DNA from 3 places in the Arthrobacter sp. Y3221159 genome. Region 2 is predicted to be linked to each of the others. Evidence: riboswitches for the same ligand, from Rfam matches in the RefSeq annotation. Region 2 holds a riboswitch; each other region holds the start of a gene.
The links. Region 2 has a riboswitch for S-adenosylmethionine ahead of AC5RT3_RS15405 (DUF1737 domain-containing protein). Riboswitches for the same ligand answer to the same signal wherever they lie in the genome.
Positions count from the first base shown of each region.

Region 1: linked by a shared signal. The riboswitch ahead of AC5RT3_RS10590 (aminotransferase class V-fold PLP-dependent enzyme) and the one ahead of AC5RT3_RS15405 (DUF1737 domain-containing protein) in region 2 are both predicted to bind S-adenosylmethionine.
Region 3: linked by a shared signal. The riboswitch ahead of metX (homoserine O-acetyltransferase MetX) and the one ahead of AC5RT3_RS15405 (DUF1737 domain-containing protein) in region 2 are both predicted to bind S-adenosylmethionine.

Region 1 is NZ_JBNHFC010000008.1:194,176-198,465, forward strand. Features, by position in the region: gene aroA (3-phosphoshikimate 1-carboxyvinyltransferase) at 1-91, shown strand, start outside; gene rsgA (ribosome small subunit-dependent GTPase A) at 94-1,209, shown strand; gene hisN (histidinol-phosphatase) at 1,258-2,070, shown strand; SAM riboswitch class IV at 2,232-2,345, shown strand; gene AC5RT3_RS10590 (aminotransferase class V-fold PLP-dependent enzyme) at 2,384-3,802, shown strand; gene AC5RT3_RS10595 (class I SAM-dependent methyltransferase) at 3,866-4,290, shown strand, end outside.
Region 2 is NZ_JBNHFC010000015.1:44,370-48,659, forward strand. Features, by position in the region: gene AC5RT3_RS15395 (hypothetical protein) at 1-222, shown strand, start outside; gene opgC (OpgC domain-containing protein) at 329-2,803, opposite strand; SAM riboswitch class IV at 3,039-3,153, shown strand; gene AC5RT3_RS15405 (DUF1737 domain-containing protein) at 3,167-3,439, shown strand; gene AC5RT3_RS15410 (rhodanese-like domain-containing protein) at 3,436-3,846, shown strand; gene AC5RT3_RS15415 (O-succinylhomoserine sulfhydrylase) at 3,847-4,290, shown strand, end outside.
Region 3 is NZ_JBNHFC010000007.1:166,621-170,910, reverse strand. Features, by position in the region: gene AC5RT3_RS09515 (bifunctional o-acetylhomoserine/o-acetylserine sulfhydrylase) at 1-1,159, shown strand, start outside; SAM riboswitch class IV at 1,281-1,397, shown strand; gene metX (homoserine O-acetyltransferase MetX) at 1,410-2,525, shown strand; gene AC5RT3_RS09505 (MFS transporter) at 2,725-4,107, shown strand; gene AC5RT3_RS09500 (zinc-binding dehydrogenase) at 4,207-4,290, shown strand, end outside.

The sequences.
Region 1 (4,290 bases), on a different contig from region 2:
GACCATGCCCGACTTTCCCCGGCTCTGGGCGGACATGCTCGCCCAGGGCGGTGCCCCGCAGCAGGAGGCCCGCACCGGGGCGGAAGGTTAGCGGTGGCAAGGCGCACTGATTCCTGGGACGAATCGGATGTCCGGATCCGGCCCAACAAAAAGGGGTCCAGGCCCCGCACCAAGGACCGCCCCAGCCACGACGACGCCGTGACCGGGCGGATCATCACCGTTGACCGGGGGCGGTACACAGCCGTGGTGGGCGAGGACTCCGCTGACGAGCGTACAGTTATCGCCGCCCGGGCCCGCGAACTCCGCCGCTCCCCCGTTGTGGCGGGCGACTTCGTTTCCCTCGTGGGGGACGTTTCCGGCGACCCCCATACCCTGGCCCGGCTGGTCAAGATCCAGGACCGGAAGACGCTCCTGCGGCGCAGCGCTGACGATACTGACCCAGTGGAGCGGGCCGTGGTGGCCAACGCCGACCAGTTGGTGATCGTGGTGGCCGCCGCCAACCCGGAACCCCGCACAGGCTTCATCGACCGCGCGCTCGTCGCGGCCTACGACGCCGGCATCGACCCGATCCTGCTGGTCACCAAGGCGGACGTCAAGGATCCGGCGGAGCTCCTGTCCAACTACACTCACCTCGAGCTTCCCGTGATCATCAGCCGGACCGCCGACCTTGCGGCGTCCGGCATTGATGCCCGCTCGGACGACGGCCTGTCAGCCCGGCTGGACAGCGCCGCTGTTGCCGCGCTGCGGTCCTACCTGGACGGCAAGGTCACCGTCATGCTGGGACACTCCGGCGTCGGCAAGTCAACAATGGTCAACGCGCTCACGGGAGCCGAACGTGCCACCGGCGGCGTCAACGCGGTCACTGGCAGGGGCCGGCACACATCATCGTCAGCACTGGCCCTGCGGCTGGTTGACGCACCGCCGGGCAGCTGGATCATTGACACCCCCGGCATCCGCTCCTTTGGCCTGGCGCATGTGGACCCGGACCGGATCCTGCGGTCCTTCCCGGACCTCTCCCCCGGCACCGACGCCTGCGAACGCGGCTGCAAGCACACGGCAACTGCCGTTAACTGCGGCCTGGATGCCTGGGTGGCGGAAGGCCACGCGGGCCCGACCGGAGAGGCTCGGCTGGCGTCCTTGCGCCGGTTGCTCGGAGCGGATCCGCGGGAGGAAGCCCAGGAGGCAAAGGAGCTCGGCAGCGTCAACTGACAAAGCCAATCTCCCAGCAGAACAGCCTGCAGACGGTAGTTTGGAACCATGATCCAACCCGCTTCGAGCTACAACGATGACCTGCGCCTGGCCCATGTCCTGGCCGACTCCGTGGATGACCAGACCATGAGCCGCTTCAAGGCACTGGACCTCCATGTGGAGACCAAGCCCGACCTGACGCCGGTCACCGACGCGGACAAGGCCGCCGAGGAAGCCATCCGCGGCCAGCTCTCCCGCTCCCGCCCCCGCGACGCAGTGCTCGGTGAGGAGTTCGGCAGTACCGGCCACGGCTCGCGCCGCTGGATCATCGACCCCATCGACGGAACCAAGAACTTTGTCCGTGGCGTCCCCGTGTGGGCCACCCTTATTGCCCTCGTTGACGAGGGCGAGCCGGTGGTCGGCGTCGTGAGCGCTCCAGCCTTGGGCAAGCGCTGGTGGGCGGCCAAGGGCATGGGTGCCTACATGGGCCGTTCCCTTGCCGCGGCTACCCGGCTGCGGGTGTCCGACGTCTCCAGCCTGTCCGACGCCTCACTGTCCTATTCAAGCCTCTCCGGCTGGAAGGAACGGGGAAACCTGGACGAGTTCCTCGGCCTTACCGAGGATGTGTGGCGGACCCGTGCCTTCGGTGACTTCTGGTCCTACTGCATGGTGGCAGAGGGCTCGGTGGACATCGCCTGCGAACCCGAGCTCAATCTGTACGACATGGCTGCATTGGTGCCGATTGTGGTGGAGGCGGGTGGGCGGTTCACATCGCTTGAGGGCGAGGATGGCCCGTTCGGCGGGAACGCATTGGCCACCAACTCCATCCTGCACTCGGAGGTGCTGCAGCGGTTGAACCCGTACCTTGACGACCTGCTCTAAAGCCCCCTGCAACCGAACAAACGACGGCGGTTACCTCCAGAAGGAGGTGTCCGCCGTCGTCTTCTTCGCCGAAAAGCCTGTTTTCCATTCCCGCGTAACAAAGGCCTTAACAATTGCGCCGGCTTCAATCCTGGCCGGCCCATGTTCTACGCTCTTAACCAGGTCACGAGTGCCAGCGCAAAACCCCGGTTTGCTGGCCGGCAACCCTCCATTCGCGGTGGGGTGCCCCGGGTGACGACCAGGCCGGTCCGGAGCGGATGCGGCAAGCGCGGATTCCCTTGATAGCGGAGTCCTGTTTTGAAGTGAGGTCTCTGTGACAACTGCCACCGTCTCCCCCAACGCCGCCATCACCGCTGATTCCGTGTTTGACGAACGGCAGGCACTGGCCGGCCGGCCTCTCGCCGCCGTCACCGGCGCGGAAATCCAGGCACCGCTGATTTCCGGCGGCCATATCCGCTACGCCAACCTTGACTATGGCGCCTCCGCCCCCGCCCTCTCGGTGGTGTCCGCCTACCTCAACGAGATCCTGCCTTTCTATGCCAGCGTCCACCGCGGTGCCGGCTACGCGTCCCAGATCAGCACCTCGGTCTACGAAAACGCCCGCAGCATCGTCCGCGACTTTGTGGGCGGCCGCCCGAACGACTCCGTCATCTTCACGCGGAACACCACGGACTCGCTCAACCTGCTGGCCGGCTGCCTGCCCCTCAACGGCGGCCAGCCCGCCGGCGACGTCCTGTACCTGGACATTGAGCACCACGCCAACCTGCTGCCGTGGCAGGGCGTTCCCCACCGCAGCATTGTTGCCGCCGACACCATCGCGGGAACCATCGACGCCGTACGTGCAGAGCTGGAACAGGGCGGCGTCAGCCTGCTGGCCATCACCGGCGCCTCCAACGTCACGGGCGAAATCCTCCCGGTCCGCGCCCTTGCGGCCCTGGCCCACCAGCACGGGGCCCGCATCGTGGTGGACGCGGCCCAGCTGGCGCCGCACCGCCGCATCAACATCAGCGCGGACGACGTCGATTACGTCGCCTTCTCCGGCCACAAGCTGTACGCGCCCTTCGGCGCAGGCGTCCTGGTGGGACGGCCGGACTGGCTCGACGCCGGAACCCCGCACCTCGCCGGCGGCGGCGCGGTCAAGGAGGCCAGGCTCGACGGCGTCAGCTGGGCCACCGGCCCGGCCCGCCACGAGGGCGGCTCCCCCAACGTCCTGGGTGCCGCCACCCTGGCCAAGGCCACCCAGGTCATCGCGGGCCTGGACCAGGAACGCTGGCACGCCCACGAATCCGCCATCCGTTCCTTCCTGGTGGAGGGCCTCCAGGAGATCGACGGCGTCACAGTGCACCAGATCTTCAAGGACACCAACCCGGACACCGACACCATCGGCGTGGTCAACTTCTCGGTTGAGGGCTACGACGCAGGCCTCGTGGCTGCGTACCTGTCGGCCGAGCACGGCGTGGGCCTGCGTGACGGACGCTTCTGCGCACATCCCCTGCTGAAGCGGTTGGGCCTGCCTTCGGGTTCGCTCCGCGCCAGCTTCGGCGTAGGTTCCCGGCTGGAGGATGCCCAGCGGCTCCTGGCCGGCATCGCCAAGCTGCGCCGTGACGGGCTCGGCTGGGACTACGTGGTGGACTCAGGGCGGTGGGTTCCCGCCAATGACACCCGCACCTACCCGCACTGGGCCCCGAACACGCCTGGGACCGCCGGCGCTGCTCCCTGCACCGACGACTGACCCATCCGGCAGATGCGGTAAATTCGGAAGGTACCGCAGGGCATTGACTGAAGGAGGCCGCACGTGGTTCGGGGTGGCCCAAAGCTGGATCTCGGGCGGCGCCGGGAGCTGGGCAAGAGTTTCCAGCAGGGCGGTAGGCACTATCAGCGGGTCCGGCCCGGTTATCCCGCCGACTCTGCCAATTGGCTCATCCCCGCGGGCGCGAGGGATGCGCTCGACGCCGGGGCAGGGACCGGCAAGTTTACTGAACTCCTGCTGGAACGCGGGCTGGCCGTCACCGCAGTCGACCCCTCCGCCGACATGCTGGACCAGCTGAAGGCACACTATCCCGGCGCCACCGCGGTCCTGGGAACCGCCGAAGCCACCGGCCTGCCGTCGTCCGCCTTCGACGTCGTCACCGTTGCCCAGGCCTGGCACTGGTGCGATCCCCTCACCGCGAGCACCGAACTGGCACGCGTCCTGCGTCCGCACGGCACACTCGGGCTTGT
Region 2 (4,290 bases):
GAAGCTACCTACCTGGACCAAACCTCCGAACACAGCCTGGACCGTGACCGCCTGTACGGGCTTTACACCAGCTGGTGCTTCATCAATCAGCAGGCACTCAGTCCGGAGGACAGCTTCTGGGCTGGCATGCGCGACAGGATCAGCCCGGACCGCACCGGCCTCCAAATGAAGGGCCCCGCGGCCACGGACTACATCATGGCCAGTTACCCGGGCCTGGTCTAGGAGAACCAGGCCCAGGACACAAGGGCGGCGTGTACCGAGGGCAAGGGCCAGCGGTTCCCGCCGCTTTTTTATGTCTCGAACAGCCGCCGGTGCCCGGTGCCGGCTCCTACGTAGGAATGATCCGGAAAAGGAACTTCGTCCGGACCATCACCCACAGCAGCCCCAGCACCGCGGCGTAGGCAGCCGTGTTCAGCAGGACGTTCTCCTGCTGCAGGGCCGGGATGTTCGCCACCACGGCAATCAGCACCACGTGCATGATGAACACGTACAGCGTCGCGCGGCCCAGCGGAATCAGGAACCAGCCCAAAGCCCGCTGCACCGGCTTCCAGTACGCGGTGAGGAATGCGTAGGCAGCGACCACCAGGACCAGGACGTTGAGGAGCCGGCCGGGTGCCAGGTAGGTCCGTGCAAAGAGGGCGTCGTAGACCGTCCGGTACAGGGTGTCCGGGACGATGGCCAGCCGGACGTCGAAGCCGTTGGCAAGATAGGGGTTCCCCCAGGACAGGAAAGCCAGCAGGAACGCGAGCGCCGTGCAGGCGGCCACCACCCATGTCCGCGGCGAAAGCCAGTCGACAATACTGCGCCGGTGGAATCCGGCCACCAGGCCGAGCACGAACAGCACCTGCCACACGAGCAGCGGGAACGAGTCCTCGAACTGCGACGGCAGGAGCCGGAAGCGCGTGGCGGCGCCGACGGCGTAGACCGCCAGGGTGCCGGCCAGCACCCACACGGCCTTGCCCCGGTTGAGGGCGGCAAGAATAAAGGGGCTGGCCAGCAGCAGCACCACGTACAGCCCCATCACGTTGAACTGCCACGGACCGAACTGCAGCAGCAGGATGGCGGGGAGGACCTGGGCCGGCACCGGGAACTGGAAGAGTTGCTCCATTCCTGCATAAAGGTCGTAGGTGCGCCCGGCGCCGTCGTGCCCTGCCCCGCCGGTCCCCTGGTCCACGAAGGTGGTTAGCGCGTCGATGCGGAAAACCGGCAGCAGCGAAGCCAGGAAGACGCCCACGAGGACTATCAGTGCAGTCAGGTAGAGCTTGCCGGCGCGTCGGGACGTCAGGTCCACGACGGTTCCAAAATCGTCTTTCACCCGGGGCCCGTAGACCATGCCCACCACTAGACCGGAGAAGAGGACAAACAGTTCGGCACCCGAAACGAAGCCCACCGCCTCCTGGGTCAGGAGCTGGAACAGGGACGTCATGCCCAGGTGGTTGACCACGACAAACACGATGGCCAGTCCGCGCAGCAGGTCCACGCGCGAATCCCTGCCGGACGGGTCCGTGTAACCCCAAGCTGTTGCGGCGTGAACGCGCCGCGGAATCTGCCAGAGGGCCACCAGGAGGATGACGAGTGCGGCCCATACTGTCCAGGCGGCAGCCCCGGCCAGCGTGTTTGCCCGGACATAGTCGCTGCCGCCGGTGGACACCTCCGTGACGGGACCGGTCACCAAGGGCGAGGCCTCCAGCCGGTCCAGCGCCGCCCGGGCGATCTCCGGGCTGCCGGTCAGGAGCCAGTCGATGCTGGCCACGCCGGTGTCCCTGGTGCTGGTGCGCTCGTCCCAGACCACCGCGGACGTCCTGCCAAACTCTGCCGACGTGGCAGTGCCCACCACCTGGTCCCACCAGCCGGTCTTGATCTCAGCCTCGGACGCGCCGCCGGACGCGGGGCTGTAGAAGGCGGCGGTCTGCAGCAGGAACGGCTTGGCCCGCTCCTCGGCATAGGTGGCGTAGAAGTTTTCGCCGCCCGAGGCCGTCAGCATGTCCTCCAGCTCACCGGCGCGCGGAACGGTATTGACTGCGGCGCCACCGGCGGTATCGTCATGGAAAGCCGTCAGGCCAACCCAGTCCACGGCATCATCACCCGGATAGTACGGTTCGTAGGCGCTGTCAGACCCGTTCCAGGCACCGTCGCCGTTGGTATCCAGCAAGGCGAAACCGTCGCTTCCGCGGGCCGGCGCGTTCCGGTTCCGGTCAAAGGGGTAGTCCTTGCCCAGGTACGGCTCCCAGACCATAACCGTCCGGCCGTTGCCGGAATCCCCAAATGCCGCGGAGACAGCCTGGAACGCCTTCCGGTATTCGGCCGGCTGCTGGCCCCACTCCACCCAGGAGGCGTTCATGTCCGGGGCAAACCGCACCAGCACCTGCCCATGGAACTGCGCGGTAAGCCGTCTGATTTCCCCGGCGAATGACTCGGCTGCCGTGGCGTCTATCTGGTCCAGCGGCACCGTGGGCTTGACCGTGAGCATGGCGTGGGCGCCCTGGAGCGAGGACTGTTCAAGGAATCCCTTGATGTCGTTCTGCTCGGAGGAACGGTAGGGAAAAGCGATGTCGTGTCCATAGACAGCCGGTGACGCTCCCAGCCGCTCGGCAAACCCTGCAGCGGTGTCCTCGCCCCATTCCAGGACGACGCCGAGCAGCGGCTTGCCCGCGTCCGGTGCGGGTTCGGCTGCCCGGGCCGCCCCCGCCGGCAGGACCGCAGTCACATACGCAACAGCAAGTACGGCAAGGAACGCCCAGGCCACGCGAAGACGGGGGGCCAGGGCCGGACGGGGGCGGCGGCAGGGCGTGGCTGTTCGCATGTTCAAGGGACCCCCAGTGCTGATCTTTCACGGCGGGGCGCTGCCCCCCAAGAACTGTATCGGGCCGTCGCGCCGGGATGGGAAAGAAAGACCCGCCCACCTGCGGTGATACCGCCGTCGGCCGTTCACCGGTGACGGCACCGCCTCGCCGCCTTCGGCAGCGTTTCCGCTTCAGTTACGCAACATGACGACGACGGCGATGCGGCCGCCGGTGCCAGATGTTACGTTTTTGGGGAGTAATGAGTACCGGCGCCAAGCCCTGACTGGCCGGTCGGCAACCCTCCTTCCGCGGCGGGGTGCCTCAGGTGAATACTCGGCATATCGACCGATTCGAGCTGCAAGCGTGAGAGAAGGAGATCCGTCGTGTCCGACGCCCCCGAAGAAAAGTTGTCCTACCGCCTCATCAGCGGCCCGGACAACCGTGAATTCTGTGAGCGGATCTCAACCGCACTCGCCGAAGGCTACGTCCTGCACGGAAGCCCGGCGGCAGCCTTCAACGGCACCAGCGTCATCGTTGCCCAGGCCGTGGTCCTGCCGGCCGCCATCGCATCGGCGGACGCCGCCGTCGCCACCGCTGTTGACGACCTGGAAGCAGCCAGCGAGGACCTCGAGTTCGACGGCGAGGGCCACGCATGAGCTACGCAGGAGACCTGACGCCGGAGGAAGCCTGGGCCAAGCTTGAGCAAGGCGCCATCCTGGTGGATGTGCGCACCGAGGGCGAATGGGCGCACATCGGCATTCCGGACACCAAGGCCACGGACAACGATCCGCTGTTCATCCAGTGGACATTCCCCGGCGGCATTCCCAACCCGGATTTCCTGAAGGACCTGAGCCAGCAGGCGCCGGAGGATTCCAACACGGAGCTGGTGTTCATCTGCCGCTCCGGCCAGCGCTCCATCTCCGCCGCCATCGCCGCGACCCAGGCCGGCTTCACCTCCTACAACGTCCTGGAGGGGTTCGAAGGCGACCCGGACCGCTACGGCGAACGGACCGTCAATGGCTGGAAGAACCGCGGCCTGCCGACCAACCTGGGAAAGAACTAAGTGACCTTCAATAACGACGCCGCCGGCTGGAGCCCCGACACCCAGGCCGTCCGCGGCGGGCTGGACCGCACCAACTTCCAGGAAACGTCCGAAGCGGTATTCCTGAACTCGGGTTTCGTCTACGAATCCGCCGCTGCTGCGGAACGCGCCTTCACCGGCGAGGATGAGCGCTTCGTCTACTCCCGGTACGGCAACCCCTCCGTGGCGACCTTCCAGGAGCGGCTCCGGCTGCTCGAAGGAACGGAGGCGTGCTTTGCCACCGCGTCCGGCATGTCCGCCGTGTTCACCGCCCTGGGCGCCCTGCTCGCTGCCGGGGACCGCGTGGTGGCCGCCCGTTCGCTCTTTGGTTCCTGCTTCGTCATCCTCAACGAAATCCTGCCGCGGTGGGGCGTGGAGACCGTCTTTGTGGACGGTCCGGACCTGGAGCAGTGGCGCGCCGCCCTG
Region 3 (4,290 bases), on a different contig from region 2:
CACGCGCATCGGCAACCCCACCCAGGATGCCGTTGAGCAGAGGATTGCGAGCCTTGAAGGAGGCCTGGCCGCGCTCCTCCTCAGCTCGGGGCAGGCGGCAGAGACATTCGCCGTCCTGAACATCGCCGAGGCCGGCGACCACATCGTGGCCAGCCCCAGCCTCTACGGCGGCACTTACAACCTGTTCGCCCACACCCTGAAGAAGTTCGGCATCTCGGTGACCTTCGTGGCGGACCCGGACAACCTGGACCACTGGCGCGAGGCGGTCCAGCCCAACACCAAGCTCTTCTTTGCCGAAGTGGTGTCCAACCCGCGGCAGGACGTGCTGGACATCGAGGGCGTCTCCCGCACCGCCCACGAGGCCGGCGTGCCCCTGATCGTGGACAACACGCTGTCCACGCCATACCTGATCCGGCCGCTGGAATGGGGCGCGGACATCGTGGTCCACTCGGCCACCAAGTACCTGGGCGGCCACGGCGCCGCGATCGCCGGCGTCATCGTCGATTCGGGCAAGTTCGACTTCAGCAAGGACCCCGAACGCTTCCCCGGCTTCAACACCCCGGACCCCACCTACAACGGCCTGGTATACGGCCGCGACCTGGGCGAGGGCGGGGCGCTGGGGGCCAACCTGTCCTACATCCTCAAGGCCCGGGTCCAGCTCCTGCGCGACCTCGGTTCCGCCGTTTCGCCTTTCAACGCCTTCCTGATCTCGCAGGGCCTGGAGACCCTGAGCCTGCGCGTGGAGCGCCATGTGGCCAACGCCGGGGAGGTGGCGCGGTGGCTGGAAGCAAGGGACGACGTCGAATCCGTCGCCTACGCCGGGCTGCCCTCCAGCCCCTGGTACGAGCGCGGCCGCAAGTACGGGCCCAGGGGCACCGGCGCCATTGTCGCCTTCAACCTGGCCGGCGGTGCCGAGGCGGGCAAGCGCTTCGTGGACGCACTGGAGCTGCACTCGCACGTGGCCAACATCGGGGACGTCCGCTCGCTGGTCATCCACCCGGCGTCGACCACCCACAGCCAGCTGTCACCGGAGCAGCAGGCGGCGGCCGGCGTCGCTCCGGGACTGGTCCGCCTCTCCGTCGGCCTGGAGCACATCGACGATATCCTCGCCGACCTTGAAGCCGGGTTCCGTGCCGCCAAGGAGGCGCAGGGCGCCTGAGCGGACGGTCCGGGGACCAGGGCCCGACGGCGGGTGGCCGGCCTGCGTGCGCAAAGCCGGGGAAGTCACAACCAGTCACACTCTTGGCCCGGGCCGGGTGGTGTTTCGTACACTCGAACCAGGTCATGAGTGCCAGTGACAGCCCCGGCTTGCTGGCCGGCAACCCTCCTTCCGCGGTGGGGTGCCCCGGGTGAAGACCTGGCCTGCCGGTCATTCCGCCGGTGGGCAAGCGCGTAGAAGAGGTCTTGCCATGACGGTTACCGTCACCCCCACCACCGTTCCCGAGCACGGAATTGTCCGCTACGCCTCCATCGGGGGCCTGGAACTGGAAGCCGGCGGCTACCTGCCGGACGTCACACTCGCCTACGAAACGTGGGGCACGCTCAACGCCGACGGCAGCAATGCCATCCTCATCGAGCACGCCCTGACCGGCAGCACCCATGTCACCCGCGGCGACAGCGACGAACCCGGCTGGTGGGAACAGCTCGCCGGCCCCGGTGCCCCCGTGGACACGGACCGGTTCTTCGTGGTGTCCATCAACATTGTGGGCGGCTGCTACGGGTCCACCGGGCCGTCGTCGCCCGCCCCGGACGGGACACCCTGGGGTTCCCGCTTCCCCCTGGTGACACTGCGGGACAGCACCGTGGCCGAAGCCCGGCTGGCAGACCAGCTCGGCATCGGCAGCTGGTACGCAGTCCTTGGGGGTTCCCTGGGCGGTGCCCGCGCCCTGGAATGGGCCATCACCTACCCGGAGCGGGTGCAGCGCTGCGCCGTGATTTCCGTGGGCGCCGCCAGCACGGCAGAGCAAATCGCGTTTGCCCAGGCGCAGACCCTTGCCATCCGCCAGGACCCCAACTTCAACGGCGGCGACTACTACGGTGGCCCCTTCCCCGAGGAAGGCCTGGCCTTGGCGCGGCGCATCGCGCACATCACCTACCGCTCCGCCGCCGAGCTGGAGGGCAGGTTCGGCCGGGAGCCCCAGGCCCCGGAATCACCGCTGCAGGCTGACTGCCTGTCGGGCCGCGGCCGCTACCAGGTGGAGAGCTACCTGGACCACCAGGGCAACAAGCTGGTCCAGCGCTTCGACGCCAACAGCTACATCGCCATCACCGAAGCGCTGATGAGCCACGACGTCTGCAGGGAACGCGGAACGCTGGCCGAGACGCTGGCCCGTTCCGAAGCCCGGTTCTTCATCGCTGCAGTCGACTCGGACCGGCTCTACTTCCCGTCCCAGTCGCGGGAGCTGGCGCGCGCACTGCCCGGGGACGTGGGCGTGCATCTGATCCAGGCGCCGATCGGCCACGACGGCTTCCTGACGGAAATTGGGCAGCTCGGGGACCAGCTCCGCGAGCACCTCCTGCCCTGAACCTCTGCCCAGCCCGGGGTTCCCGCCAGGCTGCCGTGCTGGATGTGCATTTTTGCAGATGCTTCCTGCAGTATTCGGTGTTGAGCTCAGCGCGTCACCAGACAATACTCGTGTGAACCTGCAGTTTTGTGGTGCTCGCCACAAAACCGCTGTCCGATCCCCATTGTGGTGTCGACGGAGACGCCAAAGGAGTTCACTCATGAGTACGGAACACTCCGCCGCACGGCGGCTCGAGGAAACCGATGTTAAGGCCTCAGGGCTGAAGAAAGTCGTCACGGCCTCGATGGCCGGCACGGTGGTCGAATGGTACGAGTTCTTCCTCTACGCATCTGCCGCCACACTGGTGTTCGGCAAAACGTTCTTCCCCAACTCTGGCACGGAACTGGACGGCATCATTGCCGCATTCGTCACCTACGCCGTAGGCTTCGTGGCCCGCCCCATCGGCGGCATCGTCTTTGGCCACTTCGGTGACAAGTTCGGCCGCAAGCAGCTCCTGCAGCTGAGCATCATCCTGGTGGGTGTGGCCACCTTCCTCATGGGCTGCCTGCCCACCTTCGCGCAGATCGGCTACTGGGCTCCTGCCCTCCTGGTGTTCCTGCGCTTCGTGCAGGGCTTCGCCGTCGGCGGTGAGTGGGGTGGCGCCGTGCTGCTGGTGGCAGAGCACAGCCCCAACAAGTCCCGCGGGTTCTGGTCCAGCTGGCCGCAGTCCGCTGTTCCAATGGGCAACCTGCTGGCCACGGGCGTACTGTTCACCCTGTCCTCGACCCTGTCCCAGGAAGCCTTCCTCGGCTGGGGCTGGCGCGTGGCGTTCTGGCTGTCCGCCGTCATCGTCATCGTCGGCTACTACATCCGCACCAAGGTCCAGGACGCTCCGATCTTCATCGAAGCCAGGAAGGAAGTCACCGCGGAAAAGAAGGGCTACGGTGTTGCCGAAGTCTTCCGCCGCTACCCCCGCGGCGTCTTCACCGCCATGGGGCTCCGGTTCGCCGAAAACATCCTCTACTACCTGGTGGTCACGTTCTCCATCACGTACCTGAAAGTGGTTGTCCAGACGGACACTTCACGGATCCTGCTCCTGCTGCTGGTGGCGCACTTCATCCATTTCTGCGCCGTCCCGCTGGTCGGCAAGCTCTCCGATGCCTTCGGCCGGCGGCCCGTCTACATGGCGGGCGCCATCCTCGGCGGAACCTGGGGCTTCTTCGCCTTCCCCATGATGGACACAGCCAATGACATGGTCATCCTGGCCGCCATCACCATCGGGCTGCTCTTCCACGCGTTGATGTACGCGGGCCAGCCGTCCATCATGGCCGAGATGTTCCCCACCCGGATGCGCTACTCCGGCGTGTCCCTGGGCTACCAGGTGACCTCGATCGTTGCCGGCTCGCTGGCGCCGATCATCGCCACCGCCCTGCTGGGCAGCTTCAATTCATCCCTTCCGGTGGCCCTCTACCTCCTGGCCGCCTGCATCGTGACGGCGGTGTCCGTGCTCTTCCTCAAGGAGACCAGGGGCATCTCACTGCATGACGTCGACGCCGCGGATGCCAAGGGCACCGCAGACCTCCTGGCTGCCAGCAAGAAGTAGCACGCAGCCAGTCACCACAGGCAAGGCAGCTGCCCGGACCCGGATTCCGGGTCCGGGCAGCCGCATGACCACCACCCCCAACCACACCAAGGAACCCTCATGCGAGCCGCTGTCCTTTACAACACCGTTCCTGCGGGAACCCGTTACTCCGACGCCTGCCCCCTGACGGTGGAGGAGCTGGAA